One region of the Exiguobacterium sp. A1_3_1 genome, then DNA from elsewhere that is predicted to be linked to it. Evidence: riboswitches for the same ligand, from Rfam matches in the RefSeq annotation. Region 1 holds a riboswitch; each other region holds the start of a gene.
The links. Region 1 has a riboswitch for S-adenosylmethionine ahead of F8N00_RS10125 (LLM class flavin-dependent oxidoreductase). Riboswitches for the same ligand answer to the same signal wherever they lie in the genome.
Positions count from the first base shown of each region.

Region 2: it holds a riboswitch for S-adenosylmethionine, as region 1 does, so the genes downstream of both, F8N00_RS00880 (methionine ABC transporter ATP-binding protein) here and F8N00_RS10125 (LLM class flavin-dependent oxidoreductase) in region 1, are expected to answer to the same signal.
Region 3: it holds a riboswitch for S-adenosylmethionine, as region 1 does, so the genes downstream of both, metK (methionine adenosyltransferase) here and F8N00_RS10125 (LLM class flavin-dependent oxidoreductase) in region 1, are expected to answer to the same signal.

Region 1 is NZ_WBYY01000083.1:2,801-10,469, reverse strand. It holds gene F8N00_RS10150 (ABC-F family ATP-binding cassette domain-containing protein) at 1-707, shown strand, start outside; gene F8N00_RS10145 (NUDIX domain-containing protein) at 772-1,152, shown strand; gene F8N00_RS10140 (PhoX family protein) at 1,267-3,147, shown strand; gene F8N00_RS10135 (hypothetical protein) at 3,188-3,655, opposite strand; gene F8N00_RS10130 (ATP-grasp domain-containing protein) at 3,733-4,680, opposite strand; gene F8N00_RS10125 (LLM class flavin-dependent oxidoreductase) at 4,677-5,735, opposite strand; SAM riboswitch class I at 5,810-5,912, opposite strand; gene F8N00_RS10120 (DUF975 family protein) at 6,026-6,664, opposite strand; gene F8N00_RS10115 (DUF2325 domain-containing protein) at 6,728-7,669, opposite strand, start outside.
Region 2 is NZ_WBYY01000003.1:46,631-54,299, forward strand. It holds gene F8N00_RS00865 (M20 family metallopeptidase) at 1-1,018, opposite strand, end outside; gene F8N00_RS00870 (MetQ/NlpA family ABC transporter substrate-binding protein) at 1,041-1,859, opposite strand; gene F8N00_RS00875 (methionine ABC transporter permease) at 1,879-2,529, opposite strand; gene F8N00_RS00880 (methionine ABC transporter ATP-binding protein) at 2,519-3,547, opposite strand; SAM riboswitch class I at 3,634-3,737, opposite strand; SAM riboswitch class I at 3,987-4,088, shown strand; gene F8N00_RS00885 (alpha/beta hydrolase) at 4,156-4,914, shown strand; gene F8N00_RS00890 (thymidine kinase) at 6,075-6,689, opposite strand; gene F8N00_RS00895 (DedA family protein) at 6,873-7,523, shown strand; gene F8N00_RS00900 (type B 50S ribosomal protein L31) at 7,559-7,669, opposite strand, start outside.
Region 3 is NZ_WBYY01000025.1:285-7,953, forward strand. It holds partial or broken gene F8N00_RS04375 (EAL and HDOD domain-containing protein) at 1-551, shown strand, start outside; gene pckA (phosphoenolpyruvate carboxykinase (ATP)) at 782-2,350, opposite strand; SAM riboswitch class I at 2,585-2,711, shown strand; gene metK (methionine adenosyltransferase) at 2,840-4,048, shown strand; gene F8N00_RS04390 (GNAT family N-acetyltransferase) at 4,186-4,674, shown strand; gene F8N00_RS04395 (serine aminopeptidase domain-containing protein) at 4,753-5,457, shown strand; gene F8N00_RS04400 (class I SAM-dependent methyltransferase) at 5,508-6,107, opposite strand; gene F8N00_RS04405 (MDR family MFS transporter) at 6,261-7,439, shown strand; gene F8N00_RS04410 (peptidoglycan bridge formation glycyltransferase FemA/FemB family protein) at 7,623-7,669, shown strand, end outside.

The DNA.
Region 1 (7,669 bases):
TCGTTGGTTTCACACCGGAACGTGAAATCGGAAATGACCTCTTGATGGTCGACGGCATCTCGAAGACGATCGATGGTGTCAAAGTCCTTGATAACGTCCGCTTCTCGTTGAACAAGACGGATAAAGTCGCGTTCATCAGTCAGAGCGATATCGCAATCACGACTCTCTTCAAGATCCTTATGGGTGAGATGGAACCGGATAGCGGTACGTTCAAATGGGGCGTAACAACTTCGCAGTCGTACTTGCCAAAAGATAACTCGGAATTCTTCGAAGGCTCGGACAAGACGATCCTCGATTGGCTCCGTCAGTACTCACCGGCAGATGAGAGCGATACGTTCCTCCGTGGATTCCTCGGTCGGATGCTCTTCTCAGGAGAAGAAGTCATGAAAAAAGCTTCTGTCTTATCTGGGGGCGAAAAAGTCCGTTGTATGCTTTCAAAAGCAATGCTCAGTGGTGCTAACGTCCTCGTCCTCGACGATCCAACGAACCACTTGGATCTCGAATCGATCACAGCACTCAACGATGGCTTGATTGCTTACAAAGGCGCGATGCTCTTCAGCTCGCATGACCATCAGTTCGTCGAAACAATCGCGAACCGGATCATCGAGTTGACGCCGAACGGTATCGTCGATAAAGAAACGACATACGATGAGTACTTGAACAATGATACGATCCAACAGCAACTAACAGCGTTATACGCGCAATGATTTTGAGGAGACCGGAACTGTCGTTTCGGTCTCTTTTTTGAACACGTTGAAGGAGGAATGCGACATGAGGCACCGCGTATGCGCTGCGTTGATCGAAGAGAAACAGATCCTAATGGTCGAATTACACACGCCTTCCCGGACATTTTGGACGTTACCGGGCGGAGGTGTCGAGAGTGGCGAAACAAAAGAACAAGCCGTCATGCGGGAAGTATTAGAGGAGACAAACCTTCACGTCACGATTGAACGACAACTCTACGAGATTTCAATTGATCAAGGAACAGAGACATGCTTTCTCGTCCGACGTGCCTTAGGCAGTTCTGCACCTCGACTCGGGATTAATCCCGAACTCCCATTTGACCAACAAGAATTACGAACCGTCCGTTTCCGACCATTAAAGGAACTTCACGATGATCCACAGATTGCTCGTTTGCTGACCTTACTGTAAAGGAAAGATTAACTAACTGAGATATAACTGACTAGGTTTCTTTACACCCTCTACATAATCGACTGATTAAATGGAAATGTAGTAACAACACAAACTCATTTGGGGGAAACAAAAATGAAACGAACACTCATGGTTGGTCTATCAGCAGCGGTCTTGTCATCAAGTATGGTCCCGATGTTCGCGGATGCCCATAGTTCTTCTCATAGTACACGCAACATTAAGAAGGTCGAATTCTTGTCGATGGATGCACCGACGAAAATCGATCAGATGGTAAAAACCTATACAGAAGCAAAAGTTAAAGTCACGTATACGAATGGTAAAACAGAAGTGAAACCGTTGAACTATAATCAACTGTTCCTGTCGCAAGATAAAATCGTCGAAAACAAAGGAGAGATGATTGCAGCAGGTACACCAATCGATGCTAAAGGTAATCCGATCATCGACCGCAGTGTACCGGACAAACCGGAAGCTTTCGTCTCAGATGCACCCGACTCGAACAGTCTGCTTGAAGTCCACGGAAAAAAATACATGGTTTCTCACTTCGAGTATGACTCGATCGACAACGCTGGTAATGAAGTCAAGGGACTTCCAGCATCGATGACATTAACAGAAGTCGTACAAGATAAAAAGACAGGGAAACTTGCTGTCAAAAAAGCCAGCAAGATTGATTTTGAGAACGTCAATGGACTCTGGACACCATGTAACGGTTCGACGACGCCATGGGGAACGCACCTTGGGTCAGAGGAATATGAACCAGATGCTCGTGCGTTTGAGTCAGACAAAACGTCAGCTGCTTATAAAGAAGTAAATGCCTTCGCTGAGCACTATTTCGGAACGACCGAAAAAGCAAATCCTTACTTCTACGGCTTCACACCGGAAATCTCGGTCGACCGAAAAGGGAAAGCGACAGCAGTCAAACACTACAGTACAGGTCGTTTCTCGCACGAGATGATGCAGATTCTGCCGGATCAAAAGACAGCGATCTTCGGTGACGACGGAAACAATACGATGATGTTCATGTACGTCGCGGACAAAAAACGTGATTTCTCAAAAGGAACACTTTACGCGGCGAAGTTCAAACAAACACGCGCAACAGAAGGCGGAGCGGGTGATATCGAATGGATCAAGCTTGGTCATGCTTCCGATAAAGAAGTCAAACGCTTGATTGATAAAGGGACGAAGTTCAGCGACATCTTTGAGACAGCCGATGCGCCAACTCCGGGCTTTAAAGCGGTCAAAACAGCTGCTAGCAAAAAAGTCGAATACTTGAAGCTCAAGCCTGGTAAGGAAAAAGAAGCTGCCTTCCTTGAATCACGCCGTTATGGTGCGTTGCTTGGCGCAACATCAGAATTCAACAAGATGGAAGGCATCACGGTCAACGAGCAAGACAAAAAAGCCTACATCGCCTTGTCTTATGTGTCAGGCAGTACCGAAAAACAAGAAGGTGCTGTCCAAGACGACATCCAGCTTGAAAAACGCGAATCGGGTGCAACATTCGAAATCGATCTTGGCCGTGCAACAGGCATCGACAGCCGTTACGTACCAACGAATATGCAGGCACTCGTCATTGGTGAAGATTTGAAGAAGCCGGATGCTTACGGCAACACAGCGAATCCGGATCTCGTCGCGAATCCAGATAACCTCGCTTATTCCGCGACATCTAATACGCTCTTTATCGGTGAAGATAGCTCCTTGCATACGAATAACTTCGTTTGGGCCTATAATCTGAAGACGAAGAAGCTTTCACGGATTCTGTCCGTTCCAGTCGGAGCGGAAGCAACTGGTCTCCGTTCACTCGATCATGTTGGTGGGTATAGCTATCTCTTGAGCAACTACCAGCACCCAGGTGAAGCATTGACAGGGAAACAAATCACGGCCGTCGATCCAAAAGCGCTCGAACAAGCGATGAAAGACGGCATCGGGATTCAAAAAACAGGTGGTGTCGGTTACCTCTCTGGTTTACCGAGCGGTCATAAATCGTATACGCATCGATAAGATACTAAAAACGGATTCCCAAGCGCGGGAATCCGTTTTTTTATGCGTTGTTCTTCTTTTGTTTTGCTGCCTCTTCTTCCACACGTTGCAGCAGTCCATGAACGATTTTCTCGTTCTCCCGCTCGCCACCGAGTGACAAGAGACTTTTTCCAACAAAGTTCGCCCCCTCATTTTTTCCCGTATAGATCAACAGACAGCGATCATGGTCGATCGGTTTGAGCGTAAAGGTCATCTCGATCTTGAATATTTTAGCCAATGTGAATCCAATCGTATTTTGCTTGAAGTCCGGCTCGTTCGTATAGGCTAAATCGGTCACGATATAGGTTTCGAGTCGATTGCCCTGCATATACGTTTGGCGATAGGTCGAACCGACGACACCCGGTTTTCGTTCAATCACCTCGTGCTGGACGACATTTGGAATCAAACGCTGCAGTCGCGTGTGATCAAACAAGTGCCATGCTTCTTCAATCGGAATATCGAGCTGTCGTTCTTCTCTCCACGTAATCATACACCTGCCCCCTTTTTCTATAGAAATACCCTGTCATCCGGTCTTGTAACGTCCGGCGACAGGGCGAGAGCAGATTCTTATTTTACTGTGCTTGTTTCAAGGGCTGCACCGAGGAACTTCGCTAGTTCGAGCATACCGTAGCGTCCTGCAGCTGCCTCAGCATCCGAATTATAGTTCGTATTCGTATTGACGTCATACGTATAGATCGTACCTGACGTATCCTTAATGAACTCGATACCGGCGACCGCGATTTGGTTCGCTTGGAGGAATGCTTCATATTTTTCAATGATTGGGTCATCGAAGCCTTCAACGATTTGGAACTTCATCGGTGTTTGCGGTGCTTCTTCACCAACTGGGCAGAACAAGTCGTCGATTACACATGCATCCGCTGGGCAAAGCTCAAAACCTTCTGATGTATCGACTCGAACCGCGTAGACGAACTTTCCACCTACGAACTCACAACGTGTGATGTACGGTTCTGGTGCTTGAATATACTCTTGAATCAACGTGATGCCATCGACTGGTTCGTCGAATGTCGGACCGTCGAGATAAGCTTCAAGTGCTTCAATCGAGTGGAACAGCTGGACGCCGAGACCTTTCCCAGCCCGGTTATGTTTCGTGATGAATGACGAAACGCCAATTTCTTTTGCTGCTTGTACGATTTGATCGCGTCCGACGGCAGCCGTCGTCTTCGGTACACGAATCCCAGCCTTACGCAACGCCGTGTATTGATTGACTTTGCTGACTTCTAAACGAAGCGCACGCGTTCCATTAAAGACAGTCCGGTCATGCTCTTCTAACCAAGCGAGGACCCCTTCCGTCAACTCCGGCGCGTAACGATGCCCCCGCGTATGCGAAGAGGCACTCATGCGGCTGTAAAAGACGCCTTCTGGCGGCAGTTCGTCCAGCGGAACGATCCCTTCATTCAAGTGCCACTCTTCATACGGTAACTCGAGTTCTTCGAGACGTTTGATGAGATGGTCCGTCCATTCTTGATTTTCGTGGAGAATATGAATTTTTGTCATGATTGTTGACCTACCTTTCGTTTCGCTTCGACCAGTGGCATTACGTCACGAGCAAAGCGTTCCATTTCTTCGAGTTGTGGTGAGAATTGTAATAAGAGTAACGTGACACCAACAGCTTCGAATGCTAGAATCCGTTCAGCGATTTGTTCTGGTGTTCCGATTAAATTCGGACGTAGACCACGGTTCGAGACGGAATAATCGTTTCGTTCGACCTGTTGCTCCAGTTGCGATTTACTGATGAAATCCTGATAACCGGCATAACCGGCGCTGTCTTCCTTAACGTCCGTGATGCGTTGCCATTCAAGAAGTGCTTCTTCTTCCGTATCCCGACAAATGATGTAGGCCGCAAGACCGAAGCTCTCGAGCGGCGTTTGTCCCGTCGTTTCCCGGCGTACTTTCATATCATTGATTTTATGGGCTACTTCTTCAACAGTACCCCCATGCATGACATAAGCATCACAGTGTTCGACGATCGTTCGTTTTCCAGCTTCACTCTCTCCACCAGCGTAGAGCTTGATGCCTGGACGCTGGACTGGCTTCGGATGGAGTTCCGCCTGCTCGATCGTGTAGTGATGACCGGAGAAGCTATACGGTGACGCATCTGCCCATAGTCCTTTCATGACCGTGACGAACTCTTCCGTCCGAGCATAGCGTTCATCGTGCGCTGTGAAGATACCGTTGTATTGTTTCGCTTCCTCTGCCCACCACGCTGAAACGACGTTGAGCGTAAAGCGTCCACCACTCAACTGATCGATGTTTGCCGCCATCTTCGCTGTCGTCGCTGGATTATGGAACCCGGGACGAACCGCTGTCATGATCTCAAGGCGTTCCGTCGTTGCAGCAATCGCTGCTGCCGTCGTCCATGCCTCAAGACTCGGTTCCTTGATGCCTTTAATATCGTTCAAGTTCAGTTCCGCGATCAACGTCGTCGAGAAGCCGATCCGTTCTGCTGTTTGTGCGACTTGTTTCGCATAATCGAAGGTCGGTGGCATCTGTTCATCCTCGACATTACGTAACCATCCCCCAAAAATCGGTAACCAAAAACCATACTCCACTCCATCGTCCCCCTTATCATAAAAAAACGCTCTTTTCGAAGTTCGAAAAGAGCGACGGTATCTTGTCCTGTCCGCTCTTATCTTCGGAAGGTATCCCTTCCTGGAAGTAGCACCTTCCGCCACGGCGGGGTTGCTGAAGTGTCTTCGGGCCAGTCCCTCGACTTCTCTAGATAAGATGTGTTGCATTCATCGTACAAAATTCACTGAACTAAAGCAACTATTAAACCGTCTTTTCCCATCGGAATTATTTCACACATAAAAAAATCCCGACGTAGTGTCGGGATCCGGTATTAATATGGTGCGACGAAATCTGATGTTGGCTCTGGCGTTTGTTCACCACGAACACGATCATAAAATTTTGCAAAGGTAACACTGAAATATGGTGTAATCCACAAGAATGCTAGGCCGAGGGTAACGATTCCTAAAAGAGCCCAACCAATAAACGACAGTAGAAGAAGGAATGCTTCCATTTTATGCCCGTCCATCATTTTTCGGGAGCGTGTAATGGCCTCTAAGATACCAATCGATGGTTCATCTCGCAAAATATAGAACGTTAGCATGTAAGAAAATGATTTAATGATTCCCGGTACGACTAATAGCAGTAACCATAAGAAGATAAAAAAGAGTTGTACGATGGCTAGACCAATCACTTTGAAAAACATACCATATGGTTCAAATAAATCCGTCACTTTCGTTTCTTCTCCGCGAGCAATCGACATCGCAATCCAAGTCCAACCGACTCCGACCGGGATTAATAAAATCGATACCAACGATACGACGAGATCCATCGTATTAGCTGGTTCATCTATATCTGATCCAAATAATCCAGGCACACCTTGAATGATACTAAACAGAATAACTGTTAGGACTGCGAATCCCCAACGACCGCTGAGCGACTCCTTCGCTGCTTTTTTTAATTGAGATGACATGAGTAAGGTCCTCCTTGAAAAATAAGTTCTCACCTTACTCTACGGCTAATAACTTCTAATGTTTCACTGATTTTTCAATAATTTCCCCTCTTGTTTCTGTTTCAACCAAGCGCGCTCAAGTTGCCGCTCACACGCTGTATATAACGAACGTCGACCGTCGAGGCGTTCCATCGCGAATGGAATACCATGCTTTTTCGCCTGAGCGATGACATGTGCACTCGCTGCATGAGAGACACGGCTCGTCACGACGACGATCGCGTCCGTCTTTTTGGCGAGATAAGCAATCTTTTTCGCGGACTGTGCGTCCCCTGCTAGATGAATTAATTCGATCCCCGTCGGCGCAAAGAACTCACGATAGACAGCGGTCTGTTGTTCGTTTCCAACGATAACAAGACGCATGCCTGTGAAGCGCGTGAAATCTAACGGTGTCTTATCAACGAAATCCATCAATTGTCCCGGTACGGCTGTTGTTACGATCGGTTCAATCGTTTGCTCTTTTGGCATACGGACGCGACGCTGCGCTTTTTTAGCTTTCGGCACCGGTTGCCGTTTCATTTTTCGTGCATACCGATTTGACTTTTTTGTTGTCACAGGCGTCTTCACTACCTGTTGTTCTATCGCTGACGGACGGTTGGATGATGCGTTGACGATCGGCTCTTCAAACGTGAACGGATGCTTCCAAGCAATCGTTAATGTATCCTTCCGTCCCCGCCACATGACGAGATCGACAAGTTGCCCTGCTTCTAGTCGGAAATAGCGCATGTCTTCTACCGGTACAACATAATAGAACGATCTACCCGACTCATCTTGCAGTGGACCATTCACCGTTTCCTCAATGATTCCATGTGCTTTGACGATTGCTTGTTCAAACACGACACGTTCCGGATTCTCTCTCATTCGCTCCGTCGAGACGACGGCTTCGATACGACATATCGTTTTTTGATCATCCTGACGATCGACACGGACCCGGACTTCCATGCCGTGCTCGAGATTCCAATCGCGGAC
Region 2 (7,669 bases), on a different contig from region 1:
TCTTGATATACGGATGGATCGTCGGGATGACTTGACTGATGTTACCGGCGTCCGTTGAACCAAGACCCGGTCGTTCGTCCAAGTGAACGATTTCGCCGAGCGCCTCTGCTTCTTCTTGGAACAGACGGTCGAACGTCCGGTTGAAGACGAGGTTATCGACTTCATTTTGGAAGGCGATGACGTCAAGCGTCGCCCCGGTCGCGAGTGCCGCGCCTTGGGCAACGGCCTTGACTTTTTCCGTGACGGCATTGAGGCGTTCCCGTGTCGTCGCCCGGATGAAGAAACGTGCTTTTGCGTATTCCGGAATGATGTTCGGCGCATCGCCACCATGCGTGATGATCCCGTGGATCCGGACATCGTCCGGTAATTGCTGACGTAAGGCGTTGATTCCGTTGAAGAGTTGAATGACAGCGTCGAGGGCGTTGATGCCTTCTTCCGGTGACGCCGCTGCGTGTGCCGGACGACCCGTAAAGGCAAAGTCGAGCGGATCGACCGCAAGCGAAGAACCCGTGATCCGTGTTTGACCTGACGGATGGACCATTAAGGCTGCATCGATCCCTTCCAGCAACTGATGTTTGACGAAACTGCCTTTCGCACTACCGTTCGGTCCACCTTCCTCGGCCGGTGTTCCAAGGACAACGACACTCCCGCCGACTTCATCGAGTATTTTACTGAGCGCGATCGCCGCTGCGACGCTCGTCGTGCCGATGATATTATGACCGCACGCGTGACCAATGCCTGGCAACGCATCATACTCAGCAAGAAAGGCAATCGTCGCACCTGGTCGGTCGCTCGACTTCTTCGCGAAGAACGCGGTATCGTGCCCCGCGACGCCGAGTTCTACCGTAAAACCTTCCGCCGTTAGACGCTCCGCATGGAGCCGCGAAGCAAAGAATTCCTCGTTCCCGATTTCCGGCGTCGCATGAATTCGGTGACTCGTCTCAAGGTACGATTCCCGTTTTTGTTCGATGTCTTGTTCAATCGTCTCTACCCATGTCGTGCGTACTGGTGTCGTCATGCTATCCACTCTCCTTTTGAAATTATTCGCCGATGTCGCTTAGTGGGACGAACGTCGGGATTGTACTGCCTTTGTATTCTTTTTTGATGAAGGCCGCGACATCTTTTTGTTGATACAGCGATGCGATTTTTTTCAGTTCTTTTTTGTTCTTGTCTTCCGTCCGTGTCGCGATGATGTTGATGTATGGTTTTGCTGTCTCGTTCTCATGGACGATCGAGTCCTTGATCGGGTTGAAGCCAGCGTCAACGGCAATGCCATTGTTGATGATTGACGCCGCGACGTCCGGTAAGACGCGTGGCGTTTGCCCGGCGACGATCGGAACGATTTTCAGCTTCTTCGGATTCTCGACGATCTTATCGACCGAACCGTTGCCATCGAAGTCATCCGGTAACTTGATCAGACCGGCTTCTTGCAGTAACAAGAGGGCGCGTCCCATGTTCGTCGCTTCGTTCGGAACAGCGATTTTCCCGCCAGTTGGAATGTCTTTGACGTCCTTGTATTTATCCGAGTAGATCCCCATCGGTGCGATGACAGTCGTCGCAATCGGCGATAGCTTCAAGTTATGTTCTTTCTTGAAAGCGTTGAAGTAGGAAATCGTCTGGAAGGCATTGGCGTCGATTTCACCCTCAGCCAGTGCCATGTTCGGCTGGACATAATCGGAGAACTTGACGAGCTCGATTTTGATGCCCTCCTTTTCTGCTTTTTTGGCGACATAGTCCCAAACTTGTGTGTCTGAACCGCTGACACCGAGCTTGATTGTCTTTTCGTCTTCTCCTGATGCTGCGCACCCGGCAAATAAAATCGTCGTGAGTGTTGCTCCAATTGCTACTGCTTTTTTCATGGCTGAATCGCTCCCTTGATTAATGTCTTCTGATTTTTCGTGCGACGATGTTGCCTGTCGTCTGTAAGCCTTGGACTAAGATGACGAGAATCCCGACCGTGATGATCATGACTTTCGTATCAAACCGTTGATAGCCGTAAGTAATTGCTAAGTCACCCAAACCGCCACCACCGATGGCGCCTGCCATCGCCGATGCCCCGATCAAGCCGACCGTCGCGATCGTTAAGTTCAGGATGAGTGAACCGAGTGCTTCCGGTAGGAGGAAGCGGAAAATCGTTTGAAACGGTGTCGCGCCCATCGCTTCTGCTGCTTCAAGAACGCCTTTATCGACTTCGAGTAAAGAACTCTCGATCAGACGCGCCATGTACGGTGCAGCGTAAAAGACGAGCGGGACGATTGCAGCTTCGGTTCCGATCGACGTCTGGACGATCAACCGTGTCAACGGGATGATCGCGACGAGTAGGATGATGAACGGAATCGAGCGGAAGATATTGACGATACTGTTGAAGAACGTGAACAACGGAACATTTTCAAGTAACGCTCCTTTTCGCGTGACAACAAGCAGGATACCGAGTGGTAAGCCGATCAAGGTCGAGAACAAGAGCGAAACGGATACCATCGTCATCGTCTGCAAGAATGCTGTCCAGATATCACTGTAGTTAACTAGCATCAGCGAGCACCTCCTCGACCGTCACCTGTGCCTGATCGATGTATTGTAACGCTCGTTTCACTTCAGCCGGCTCACCAATCAACTCGACGAGCAAGGTGCCGAACGGCGTATCCTGCAACTCTGTGATGCTCCCGTGCAAAATGTTGACATCGACGTCAAAGCGTTTTGCGACTTGCGATAAGAGTGGTTGCCCGGTGTGATGTCCAAGGAAGTGAATCTTATAGATTGGATGCGCATTTCGCGACTCGATCAACTGACGAATCGATGCTGGAATCTCGTCATGCATGACAGACCGGACGAAGTTCCGTGCTGTCTCGGTCTTTGGATTCGAAAAGACGTCGAAGACCGTTCCTGACTCGATCAACTTTCCAGCTTCGATGACGGCGACACGGTCGCAAATCTCCCGGATGACGCCCATCTCGTGGGTGATCAAGAGAATCGTGATCCCGTACTCGGCATTGATCCGTTTTAATAACTGAAGAATATGATGCGTCGTCTGGGGATCAAGTGCTGACGTCGCCTCGTCACATAAGAGGACGGAAGGTTGCGTCGCGAGTGCCCGGGCGATACCGACGCGCTGTTTCTGCCCACCCGACAATTGATCCGGATAATGATTCGCCTTGTCCGCGAGATCGACGAATTCGAGTAACTCCGTCACCCGGCGGCGAATCTCGTCTTTCTTGACGCCTGCGAGAACGAGTGGCTTTGCAACATTCGTAAAGACCGTGTTCGCATTCAATAGATTGAAGTGCTGAAAGATCATCCCGATCCGTTGTTTTGCTTGGCGTAATTTTTTCGGAGACAGTTGCGTTAAATCTTCCCCATCGACCGTCACCGTTCCTGACGTCGGTCGTTCTAACAGATTGACACAGCGGAGCAGTGAACTTTTTCCGGCACCGCTAAAGCCGATGACACCAAAGATTTCGCCTTTTTCGATCGTCAGGTCGACACCGTCGAGTGCTGCAATCGTCTGATCTTTCGTGACGTACGTTTTTTTGACTTGATGAAATGCAATCATTCCGTTTTCCCCCTTCATTCAACAAAAAAGGTCCCTTCTTGAGAAACAAGAAGAGACCTGGATCCGCACAGTGGCAGAATCCACTCCACTCATCTCTCAGACATCTGTCTGATGGAATTGGCACAGTGCTCATAATGAGTCTGTTGCCGAGGTTTCGTAGGGCCAGTCCCTCCACCTCTCTGGATAAGTATTGCGGTATGAAATTCGTATGTGTGTTGTTGCGTTGTTGCTTATGTCGTAAAACTAATTTTTACATTACGGGTCGGAACTTTAAAAGTCAACCAACTTTTCAAAAATAATCCATTTGGCGCATATCGATGGATGATTAAGTTATGAGTTAGCTTACTGAACGGATCATGATTCGTCAAGAACGATTTGACAAGTCATTTTTGAACGTGCTACCATCGTTTCAATGATTATTCCGACAATTCCAATATGATATTTATCAAGAGTGAACGAGAGACCTGGCTCTATGACTTCACGGCAACCTGCAATCTGTAAGGTGCTCCGACCAGCAAAGCGCGGCTTTGGATGATACGGTGAAAAACTCGTGAGCGTCCAAGCAGTGACGTCGACGAGTTTTTTTCATGAATGGAGGAAAAATAGTAATGATGAACTATCCTGTATTGACTGGTGCTGAAGCGTTTTATTTTCAAGGTGGATCGATCGGCATTCTAATCTGTCATGGTTTTAACGCCACTCCGCAAAGTGTCCGGGACGTCGGTGAGGCATTTGCTGCTGAAGGTTTTACCGTCTATGCCCCGCGCTTACGTGGACATGGAACGAACGTCCGCGAGTTTGAACAATCGACTGCTCGATGTTGGAAGCAAAGCCTGAAAGACGGCTATGAACGTTTACAAGAAACATGCGATCAAGTCTTCGTCATCGGTCAATCGATGGGTGCGACGCTTGCACTGTCACTCGCCGCTGACGGCATTCCGTTTGCCGGCATCATTACGATCAATGCTGCACTCTCCGTTCCATCCTATGAAGCACTTTCGTTCGAGGACGGTCCACAGTACTTACCGGAAGGGGCACCGGACATTAAGCGAGCAGCCTTCGAAATCATTTATGACCTCGTTCCGAGCCGTTGTGCGTTTGAACTCGTCCGTCTGATGGATGAGACAAAAGGACGCCTCGGATCGATCCTTCTACCGACATTGATTCTCTACTCGGCGACCGATCACGTCGTTCCGCCGTCGAGCTCAGATTATCTGCACCAGCACATCGGAACGAATGATAAACGAAGCTACTGTTTACTCAACTCGTATCACGTCGCGACACTCGATCATGATCAGGATCTAATCGTCCGTGAGACGATTCGCTTTATCGAACAATCGTGTCAGTTTTCGCAAGAAACAGGCTGAATCAAAAAAACAGCTATTCGTTTCTATATGGAAGCAAATAGCTGCTACAGATTGTAAGCAAAGCGCAATTTTCTCTAATGGGAGGATTGCGCTTTGTTCATTTCAAATCGTTTTCCTGGGACAAGCATCGACCTCGTCCTGTTAATCAAGATGACGCTTCTTCAACATGTATTTAGTATTTCCTACATGCGACGTACCATCAAAGAGATCTAGACTAACATGACATTCCGTTAATTTTTAGGTCTTGGGTTGAAGGAATAGGTACCCTATTTCTCTACATTAGACGCGTTGCCCGAAAGCAAAAAGACAAATTAGATTAAGACGTCATATACAGGAGAGTACAACAGATCCGGGGAGTGAAAAAACGACGCTTCAAGCAATGCTTACTTTCATTACCGTGAACCTCGAAAAGCCTACAAATTGGTCCTTGGATCCCTCAGGGAATCCACGTTTCTTTAACATTTTAGTAATTAATACATACAACAACCCCTCATTTCAATTACGAAGTGAGGGGTTGTCTACAAGCTGAAACTCCCATATTTAATTATAGGATTTTTTTCTCACTTTTTTCTTTTTTAGCTGCTTTAAAGTTAAGATAAATGGTACACCCAACAGCTGCGATTAAAAAGATTATCCCGTACCCTATTTCAAAGTTAAAACCATAATACAAGATTGTGACTGTAACTAATACAATCAAAACTAATCGTATGCTAGATTTATGGTATTTACTCATTTGTTTACCTCCAATTCCTTACATCAACAGTTATCGTTGTTTGATCTTTTCAATTTATCCATTAAATAAATCCTTCAAAAACACTATACCTTACACCAAAAACCTTCGAAAGGTTACATACAAACGAGAAAAACAGTAAGAGTTTTCAGTTGATGAATCCTTATTGTCTTTTTAATTACTTATATACTCTATGTTTAGAGTTAGCTAACTCACGATAAAGAACTGTTACAAGTAGTAATTAGTTACTTTATTCTTTTAGTCCTAGCTTTCTTTATCATTAATCTCGAGTTTAAAAAAGTGACTAAAAGAAGCTGAGACTTAACTAGCTGAGTTTAACGAAAAAAAAGAATCGCCATCACTCAGGATGTGCAATTCCTTTTTATCATCTGTAAAACTGAGTTATATCCCAGCCTTCGCCTTTTTTCATTTATCGTTCTTGGTGCTGCACCGATTGGAGCGGCTTCGGTTTTCCAGGTACCTCATGGCAATGACGGCAACGTGGCTCATACGATTCCGACGCTCCGACTAGGATGATCGGATCATCATAGTTGGCTGGTTTCCCATCAATCAAACGTTGTGTCCGGGAAGCCGGATCCCCACACGAAAGACAGATGGCTTGTAGTTTCGTCACGAATTCTGCGCGCGCCAGTAATTCAGGCATTTTCCCAAATGGCTCTGCCCGGAAATCTTGATCAAGGCCTGCACAAATGACGCGTTTTCCGTCTTGTGCGAGTGCTTCGATGACTTGTACGATCTCATCATCAAAGAATTGAACTTCATCGATCCCGACGATTTGTGTTTCTTCTGCTACTGCCGCATAAAGATCACGACTCGTCGCCATCGGAATCGCTACGACAGAGTTGCCAACGTGAGAGACAACATGCTCTTCATGGTACCGGTCGTCGATTGCCGGCTTGAATACTTGCACGGGCAGTTTGCCGTACTGCGCCCGTCTGACACGACGAATCAACTCTTCCGATTTCCCGGAAAACATACTGCCACAAATTACTTCGATCCAGCCGTACTGATTTATTACATGCATCATCGTCCGACACCGTCCTCTAAAAATAGTCACTTTAACGAGTATAGCCCGAAACGGTATCGAGAAAAAGGGTTGACTTCCGGAAATCAAAATTCATTTTTTCTTTCCCTAGAATTTTTGTCCTTTCATTCCAACTGCCCCCTATTTCCTGTACACTGAAGAAGAAGATTCTCACGAAAGAAGGTGTCCCCGATTCATCATCTCTTACATGACATCCTGCACCAATATGGTGCCCTTGGTCTCTCCGTCCTTCTCGCAGGTGGTATCGTGGGATTGCCGGTTCCTGATGAGACCCTGCTCGTTTTGTCCGGATTTTGGATGCATCAAGGCAATCTACCACTCGTCGGTACGATTCTCGCCGCTTACGCCGGCAGTTGCATCGGGATGACGATCAGCTATTTACTCGGATTAAAACTCGGTATGCCACTACTACACCGCGTTGGACCGAAAATGCGTATCTCAGAAAAACATATTCTTTCCGCTGAAGCCGGTTTTCGTCGTTACGGAAAATCGGTCTTGATCATCGGTTACTACATACCTGGTCTCCGCCAACTCTCTGCCTTTTTTGCAGGCGTCTCAAAAATGCCGTTTCGCGTTTTTGCGAGTTATGCGTATACAGGTGCCTTGATTTGGATCAGCGTGTTCTTAGGTGCCGGTTACTTCGTCGGCCGCCATCTCTCGTTCCATAAAGTCATGGACTATGTCTTGGCACATCCGGAAGTCATGCCCTATTTAATCGGGATTGCTGGCGGAATCGCCTTCTCGTTCGTCTTGAAGACGTATCTCACGTATCGTTCACAATTCAGTCTATACAAAAACAGCCTGCTTCCGTAATGGAGGCAGGCTGTTTTTTAAGAACCAACAAGTAATTACTTGCGGCCGTATTTTTTGTTGAAGCGATCGACACGACCATCTGCCGCGTTGAACTTTTGACGACCTGTGTAGAATGGGTGCGAGTCTGAAGACACATCCACACGGAT
Region 3 (7,669 bases), on a different contig from region 1:
GTATTCAAGTGTTACAGCTGATCAATTCTCCAGGAATGGGTTTACGCAATACCGTCAGTTCCGTTCGTCAAGCGATTTCACTGCTTGGCTTTTCGCAACTCAAAAGTTGGATTTCGTTGATTGTTTTACGTGAGATGAAGCTTGCTAGTCCTTATGAGTGGTCAAATGAGTTATTACGGTCCTCTTTACACTGTGCGAAGCTCTGTGAACTCTTTGCTACCGAAACCCGAACACTACAACCGGAGAGTGCTTACATGATTGGCTTGTTATCGCACATCGATGCGTTATTATCTGTTGATATTGACGATATCATCGATCAATTGCCACTCGAAGATTCTCTGAAGATTGTTCTACAAGGAAAGGATCATCCGTTTCGGGATTGTTTAGTGCTTGCGATTAGTGCAGATCGAGGTGATTTTGATCAGTTTGAACTGCTGAGTCAGCGTTTAAATGTATCACTTCCGCGAGCCTATGCATTACTGACGGAAAGTCAAGAGTGGCTCATGCAGCGAGAAAAACATATTCAAGAAGAGTCAGACTCGATCATATAACTAAAAAAGAGTTTGAAGACTTTTTTCTAGACATAAGACGACGTGTAATCATTCTCTTAACTGAGTAGGATTACACGTTTTTATTCGTCTCGAATCGCCTAATAGGAAGAATTTCTAAGGATTAAGGAGTAACTAAAAAATCTGAGTCCGTGAAGACCGGACTCAGATTTTTTAGTTACTTGATGTAAATTCGGTGTCTATCTTTTTGATGCAAGTCAGAAAACTCTACTTTATAGGCGCGGACCAGCTGACTTGATCGCATCCGTCGCACTCTCGAAACGAAGGAAATTGTTCTGGAATTTCTCAGCAAGCGAACGCGCTTGTGTGTCGTATTCGTCCGGATTCGACCAGACGCGTACCGGGTTGAGTAACTCACTTGGAACACCAGGAACTTCGAGCGGCATATGAAGTCCAAAGATCGGGTGTTCTTCTGTTGGAATCGTTGCAAGTGTGCCGTTAACGGCAGCGTTGACCATCGTCCGTGTATAAGATAGCTTCATGCGGCTACCTGTTCCGTAAGCACCGCCTGTCCAGCCCGTGTTGACGAGATAAACGGTAACACCATGACGATCAATCAATTCGCCGAGCATCGTCGCATACTTTTCAGGCATCAGTGGAAGGAATGGTGAACCGAAGCACGTCGAGAAGGTCGCTTCTGGTTCCGTGACCCCACGTTCTGTTCCAGCGAGTTTTGATGTATATCCTGATAGGAAGTGATACATCGCTTGTTCTTTCGTCAATTTGCTGATCGGAGGCAAGACGCCGTACGCATCAGCTGTCAAGAAGACAATCGTCTTCGGATGACCAGCGCGTGACGGAACAGCGATGTTATCGATTGCCGTAATCGGATAAGCAGCACGCGTATTTTCCGTCAACGATGTATCATCGTAATCAGGATGACGGGCTTCGTCGAGTACGACGTTCTCAAGGACGGTTCCGAAACGGATCGCGTCAAAGATTTGCGGTTCTTTTTCACGCGATAGATTGACCGTCTTCGCGTAACATCCGCCTTCGATGTTGAAGACACCATCGTGCGACCAACCATGCTCATCGTCACCGATCAATTGACGGCTATCATCGGCTGAAAGGGTGGTCTTACCAGTACCAGATAGACCGAAGAACAAGGCGACGTCGCCTTCGTGTCCGACGTTTGCCGAGCAGTGCATCGAAAGGACGTTTTCTTGTGGTAAGAGGTAGTTCATGACGGAAAAGATCGACTTTTTGATTTCTCCAGCGTATTCCGTTCCACCGATCAAGACGATTCGGTGTTCGAACGACATCGCGATGAACGTCTCGGAGTTCGTTCCGTCAACGGCAGGATCTGCTTTGAAATGTGGCGCGTAGACGACCGTGAACGGTTCGAAGGCAGCCACTTCAGGATACTCGCGTAAAAAGAGTTGTTTGGCAAACAGGTTATGCCAAGCATATTGTGTGAGCACTCGGACCGGAAGGGTGAAGTGCGTATCTGCTCCAGCAGCAGCTTCTGTGTAGTAGAGATGATCAGCTTCGTTCATGTAACGAAGAACCTTTTGCAACAATTGTTCAAATTTGTCTCCATCCATTGGTTGGTTGACATGACCCCAATCAATGTGAGACTCGCAGGAAGAATCACGGACGATGAACTTATCTTTTGGTGAACGACCTGTAAATTTCCCCGTTTCTACAGATAATGCGCCGTTCTCAGCAAGGACACCTTCTTCGTTTCGAATCGCATGTTCGACAAGTTCAGCAACAGATAGTTGTTTGAACACATGCTCTTTCTTGAGTAGTTCTTCGATATTCAGGACCGTCATCGGCATCCTGACCCCACCTTTCCCCTACGTTGGTTTTGGCTCACTGTATTTAGTATGACACATTTATTATATATGACATACTAAAGAGAGAGCAATCATTTTCTAGTGCTGATTTCTATTTATCTGGAAACGCTTTCAGCATTAACAGTTTAACATCTCTTTCAAAAAGTTTCGACTAGAATTTGAAACCTTGCTTGACAGAGTAGTTACAACTTTATATCATGTAATTCGTAACGGATACTCTTATTCTGAGCAGGTGGAGGGAACAAGGCCCGAAGAAACCCGGCAACCGTCCTACATTAATTCACATATTAATGAGGGAAAAGGTGCTCTCCTGAAGCGAAGTAAACACTTCGAACGATAAGAGGGTAAAGGAAGAACGCACAACCTTTCCCTGACCATTTTTTGGACTTGGAAAGGTTTTTTTCATTTTACCGTCCCACTCAACTAGGGGAAATGAGTACACCGTCAAATTCTTTTTTGGGAGGGTCATACATGACAAACCTTAATCGCCGACTATTCACGTCGGAGTCAGTCACTGAAGGTCATCCAGATAAAATCTGTGACCAAATTTCGGATTCAATTCTTGATGCAATCCTCGCAGCGGATCCAAACGCGCGTGTTGCGGCAGAAACTTCTGTTACAACGGGTCTCGTTCTCGTTGCAGGTGAGATCACGACATCCACTTACGTCGACATTCCAAAAGTCGTTCGTGAAACGATTCGTGAGATCGGTTATACACGCGCGAAATACGGTTTCGACGCGGACACATGTGCTGTATTGACATCAATCGATGAGCAATCAGCAGACATCGCTCTTGGTGTAGACCAAGCGCTTGAAGCACGTGAAGGTAGCATGTCTGATGCAGAAATCGATGCAATCGGTGCAGGAGACCAAGGTCTCATGTTCGGTTACGCAACGAAAGAAACACCAGAACTCATGCCACTTCCAATCTCGCTTTCACACCGTCTCGCACGCCGTTTGGCAGAAGTGCGTAAAAACGGTCAACTCGACTACCTTCGTCCGGACGGAAAAACACAAGTCACGGTCGAATACAACGAGAACAACGAGCCGGTTCGTGTCGATACGATCGTCATCTCGACACAACACGCGGAAGAAGTTACGCTTGAGCAAATTCAAGCTGACTTGAAAGAACACGTCATCACACCGGTCATCCCGGCTGAATACATCGACGCAGCAACGAAATTCTTCATCAATCCAACTGGTCGTTTCGTCATCGGCGGACCACAAGGAGATGCTGGATTGACGGGTCGTAAGATCATCGTTGATACGTATGGTGGATACGCACGCCACGGCGGTGGAGCATTTTCTGGTAAAGATCCAACAAAAGTCGACCGTTCAGCTGCATACGCAGCACGTTACGTCGCGAAGAACCTCGTTGCTGCAGGTCTTGCAGACAAAGCAGAAGTTCAACTCGCGTACGCAATCGGTGTCGCGCACCCGGTATCAATCGCGGTTGATACATTCGGTACAGGAAAACTTCCTGAAGCACAACTCGTCGAATTGGTTGCTGAAAACTTCGATCTTCGTCCGGCTGGAATCATCAACATGCTTGATCTCCGTCGTCCGATCTATCGTCAAACAGCTGCATACGGTCACTTCGGTCGTACAGATGTTGAGCTTCCATGGGAGCAAACAGATAAAGCAGCAGTTCTTGAAGAACAGGCAAAACGTTTCGCATAATCAAAAAGTCCGAGAACCCTACGCGGGTTTTCGGACTTTTTTGTTTACGTGGAACTTTGCAGGAAACGAATGTTTTTTCTAGAAGAGGGTAAAAGTACATGAGTCGATTCGTATGAATACAAAGGGGGGTTCCGATTATGGAAATACGCGAAGCTATTCCAGCCGATGCAGGACGTATTCATGACATTGCCGTCACATCCTGGTTGGATACGTACGCAGAAATCTATTCCGAGCGCTCGAAAGCGCATTTCGTGCAGGAAGCGTATCCGCAAGAGGAGGTTGTTCGTGCGATTCGGACGGCAGAAGAAGCACGGGGAGAGTATTTTTATGTCGGAATCATCGATGAGGAAATCGTCGGTTTCATTCATGCTGTTGATGTTGAGGGAACGTGGGAAATCATTCGTCTGTACGTCTTACCGAAATATCAGCAAAACGGAATCGGACGACGATTGATCCGTGAACTCGAACGACAAGGAGCCGTCCCACTCGAAGTATATGTGGAGGCACGTAACTATAAAGCGCGTCAGTTCTTGACCTCATTCGGTTTTGAAGAACTCAGTGAGATGACGGAAGAAGTCTTTGGGCAAGTAGAATCTGTCATTCGCCTTCGCCATGTCGCCTCGTGAAATCCGTCTTGGGACGGTTTTGTGTGCGTTTGAAATAAGGTATCGTAAATAGGAAGTATGAAGTGAAGAGGTGAGTTTGTGGTTGAACAACCAACAGGAATCATCGTATTAGTCTATCCGTTACAACTGCGTGCCCGTCCGAGTGAAGCTTTGATTCGGGTACTCGAACGAGAGTATGAAATATTGCTCGTCGACGCCCCACGTCGTATCTCGTTTGAAGAACATGGTCAACTGTTAAAAGAAGCATTACGTGAAGCCGGGAAACGCAAGCTACCGATTCATATCGTCGCCTGTAGCATGGGCGCACTCGTCGTCAATCGTCTGTTGCAAGAATATGAATTACCGGTAGCAAGCCTTGCATTCATTTCACCGTTGTTTGATTGGCACCCTTCGAAACAACTCGGAGGCGTCAAACAAGTCTTCGCAAGTGCGTTCGATCGTTTCCGGCCCGATGCGCCACTCGGTACGTTGCCGTTTGGTCAAAGTACGGAAGATACCGTTCGCATCGGTGAACTGACCTATGCACAGTACCGGGAAATCGAAGAAGAGATCGTCGTACATGACGAAGAACGAAAAAAACTGCCGCGTGTGAACTTGGCTTGTTTTTATGCACCGGACGATCAGTTCGCAGACGTCAAGCTGACACTTGAAGTATGCCGGAAAATGGGTGGCGATCAGATTTACTTACAACGTCTACACGGTTTTCCGCATTTTAGTTTCGAACGGTTGAACACACGGTTTGCAGAAAAATTAATGTTGTTCTTTAAGCTTGTTGAAGAATGAAATAACAAAAGTGATGCCTCTAAAAAAGGGGCATCACTTTTTTGTGCCCATCATCCGCGTACTTTTTTCTCGATCGCGATGATGAACGGGGGATGATTTTGTTGGTTCAAGAAGCGATACTGGAGAACGGCATAATCTTGCTGATCAAGGGCTGTGACGTAATCGAGGACAGCGTCACGTTCTCGTTTTCCTTCCAAGTGACCGTGATAGACGACGAGGACGACAAGACCGCCGGGAGCGAGGATCGGGAGGAGGGCATCGAGTGCTTCAAGCGTCTCTTCTCCGGTCGTCGTGATTGATTTGTCGCTTCCAGGCAGGTATCCGAGATTGAAGACACCAGCGCGGACAGGACGTTGTTCGTCCGAAAGACGGGCACCGACATGGATGTGGCTTTCATGGTAAAGGTCGACGCGTGCTAACATTCCGGCTTCGTCGAGACGTCGCGTCGACTCCTCAATGGCTTGTGCCTGGACGTCGAACGCAAGAACCCTTCCTTCTGGACCGACACGTTCTGCTAAAAACTGTGTATCATGTCCATTTCCGGCAGTCATATCGACGACGCAGTCTCCGGGCTCGATAACGGACTCGAGTAATTGTTTCGTATAAGGTAATACACGGGCAAGTGACATGGCATAGACTCCTGTTCCTATAGTCTGTTTTTCTAGTAATGGTTCAGTATGTGCAAGATTCTTTCTGCATTATATCATTTTTTGATTCGTTGACGAAAAGCGAAGTAGCTTGACAGTTAGGGGACGGATTGCGTAAAGTGGCAAGGTTGAGAATGAAATAGGAGGACCACAGGTATGCCAAAATTACCAAAAGCGGTCTGGATCCTCGTCCTTGCGATGGCCATCAATACGACGGGATCCTCTTTTTTATGGCCGTTTAATACATTATATATTCATGAATATTTAGGAGAGTCGATGACAAAAGCAGGGATGGCATTGTTCGTCAACTCTGCCTTAGCAATCGTCGGAAACTACTTAGGTGGAAAAGCGTTTGACCGTCTCGGTGGCAAGAAGACGCTTGTCATCAGTGTCATCGGACTTGTCCTGTCTTCCGTTGGCTTGTTGCTATTTCATCAGACGTACCTCGGATACGTCGCGATGCTTGGATTGATTGGATTCGTCGGTGGGATGGTTTTTCCGACGATCTACGCGATGACGGGTGTCATCTGGCCGGAAGGCGGGCGCCGTGCCTTTAATGCGATCTATGTCGCACAAAACGTCGGTGTAGCGCTCGGGACAGCAGTCAGTGGTCAAATCGCTGCCTTTTCGATTCAGTACATCTTCATCGCCAATCTCGTCCTCTACATCGCCTTTGCCATCATTTTGTTAGTCGGTTTATCCTGGATTCAGGCACCAGCGCGGATGCATGCGGCACATGACGAGATCGAAACGACACGCACACCCCTTGCGCGCGGTGCGGCACGGACGATGTTGCTCGTCTCGATCGGGTATGCCTTACTTTGGTTCGTTTATGTGCAATGGCAAGGAACCTTTGCCGTACACACGAAATCGCTCGGTGTCACGATTTCCGAGTACTCGATTCTTTGGACGATCAACGGAGCACTCATCGTGTTCGCACAACCTTTATTAACACCAATTCTCCGGTGGTTTGGAGATGACTTGAAGCGACAATTGATGACCGGTACAGGAATCTTCCTCTTGTCTTATCTGATCGTTCCGTTCGCAGGCGGCTTCAAGATGTTCCTCGTCGCGATGATCATTTTGACGATTGGTGAGATGTTCATCTGGCCAGCGGTTCCTGCTATGGCGGCGAGACTCGCGCCAATCGGAAAAGAAGGAGAGTTCCAGGGATACGTCAATATTGCCGCTTCAGCGGGACGGATGATCAGTCCGACCGTCGGAGGGTTGATCTACGATTTATCCGGTATGTCAGCGGTCTTCTTGACATTGATTGGATTGATTCTGTTAGCAGGCGTCGTATTCCTTCGTGCCATTCCTAAAATCACATCATGAGCATCATCTGTAAGACAGCGGACATTAGATTCGCTGTCTTTTTTTTACATCATTAATGCGCTAATTATAAAACAAATCATTATTAATATGGAATATTTCGGCAAAGAAACGGGTACTTTCTAATCAAGAACTTGAAAAGAAAGTTCATGTGAACGTTGCTTCTTTTTGACTGGAGGTGCACGAATGGAAAGGTGTCAATTCATCACAGATGCCGCAACTTGGACGACACA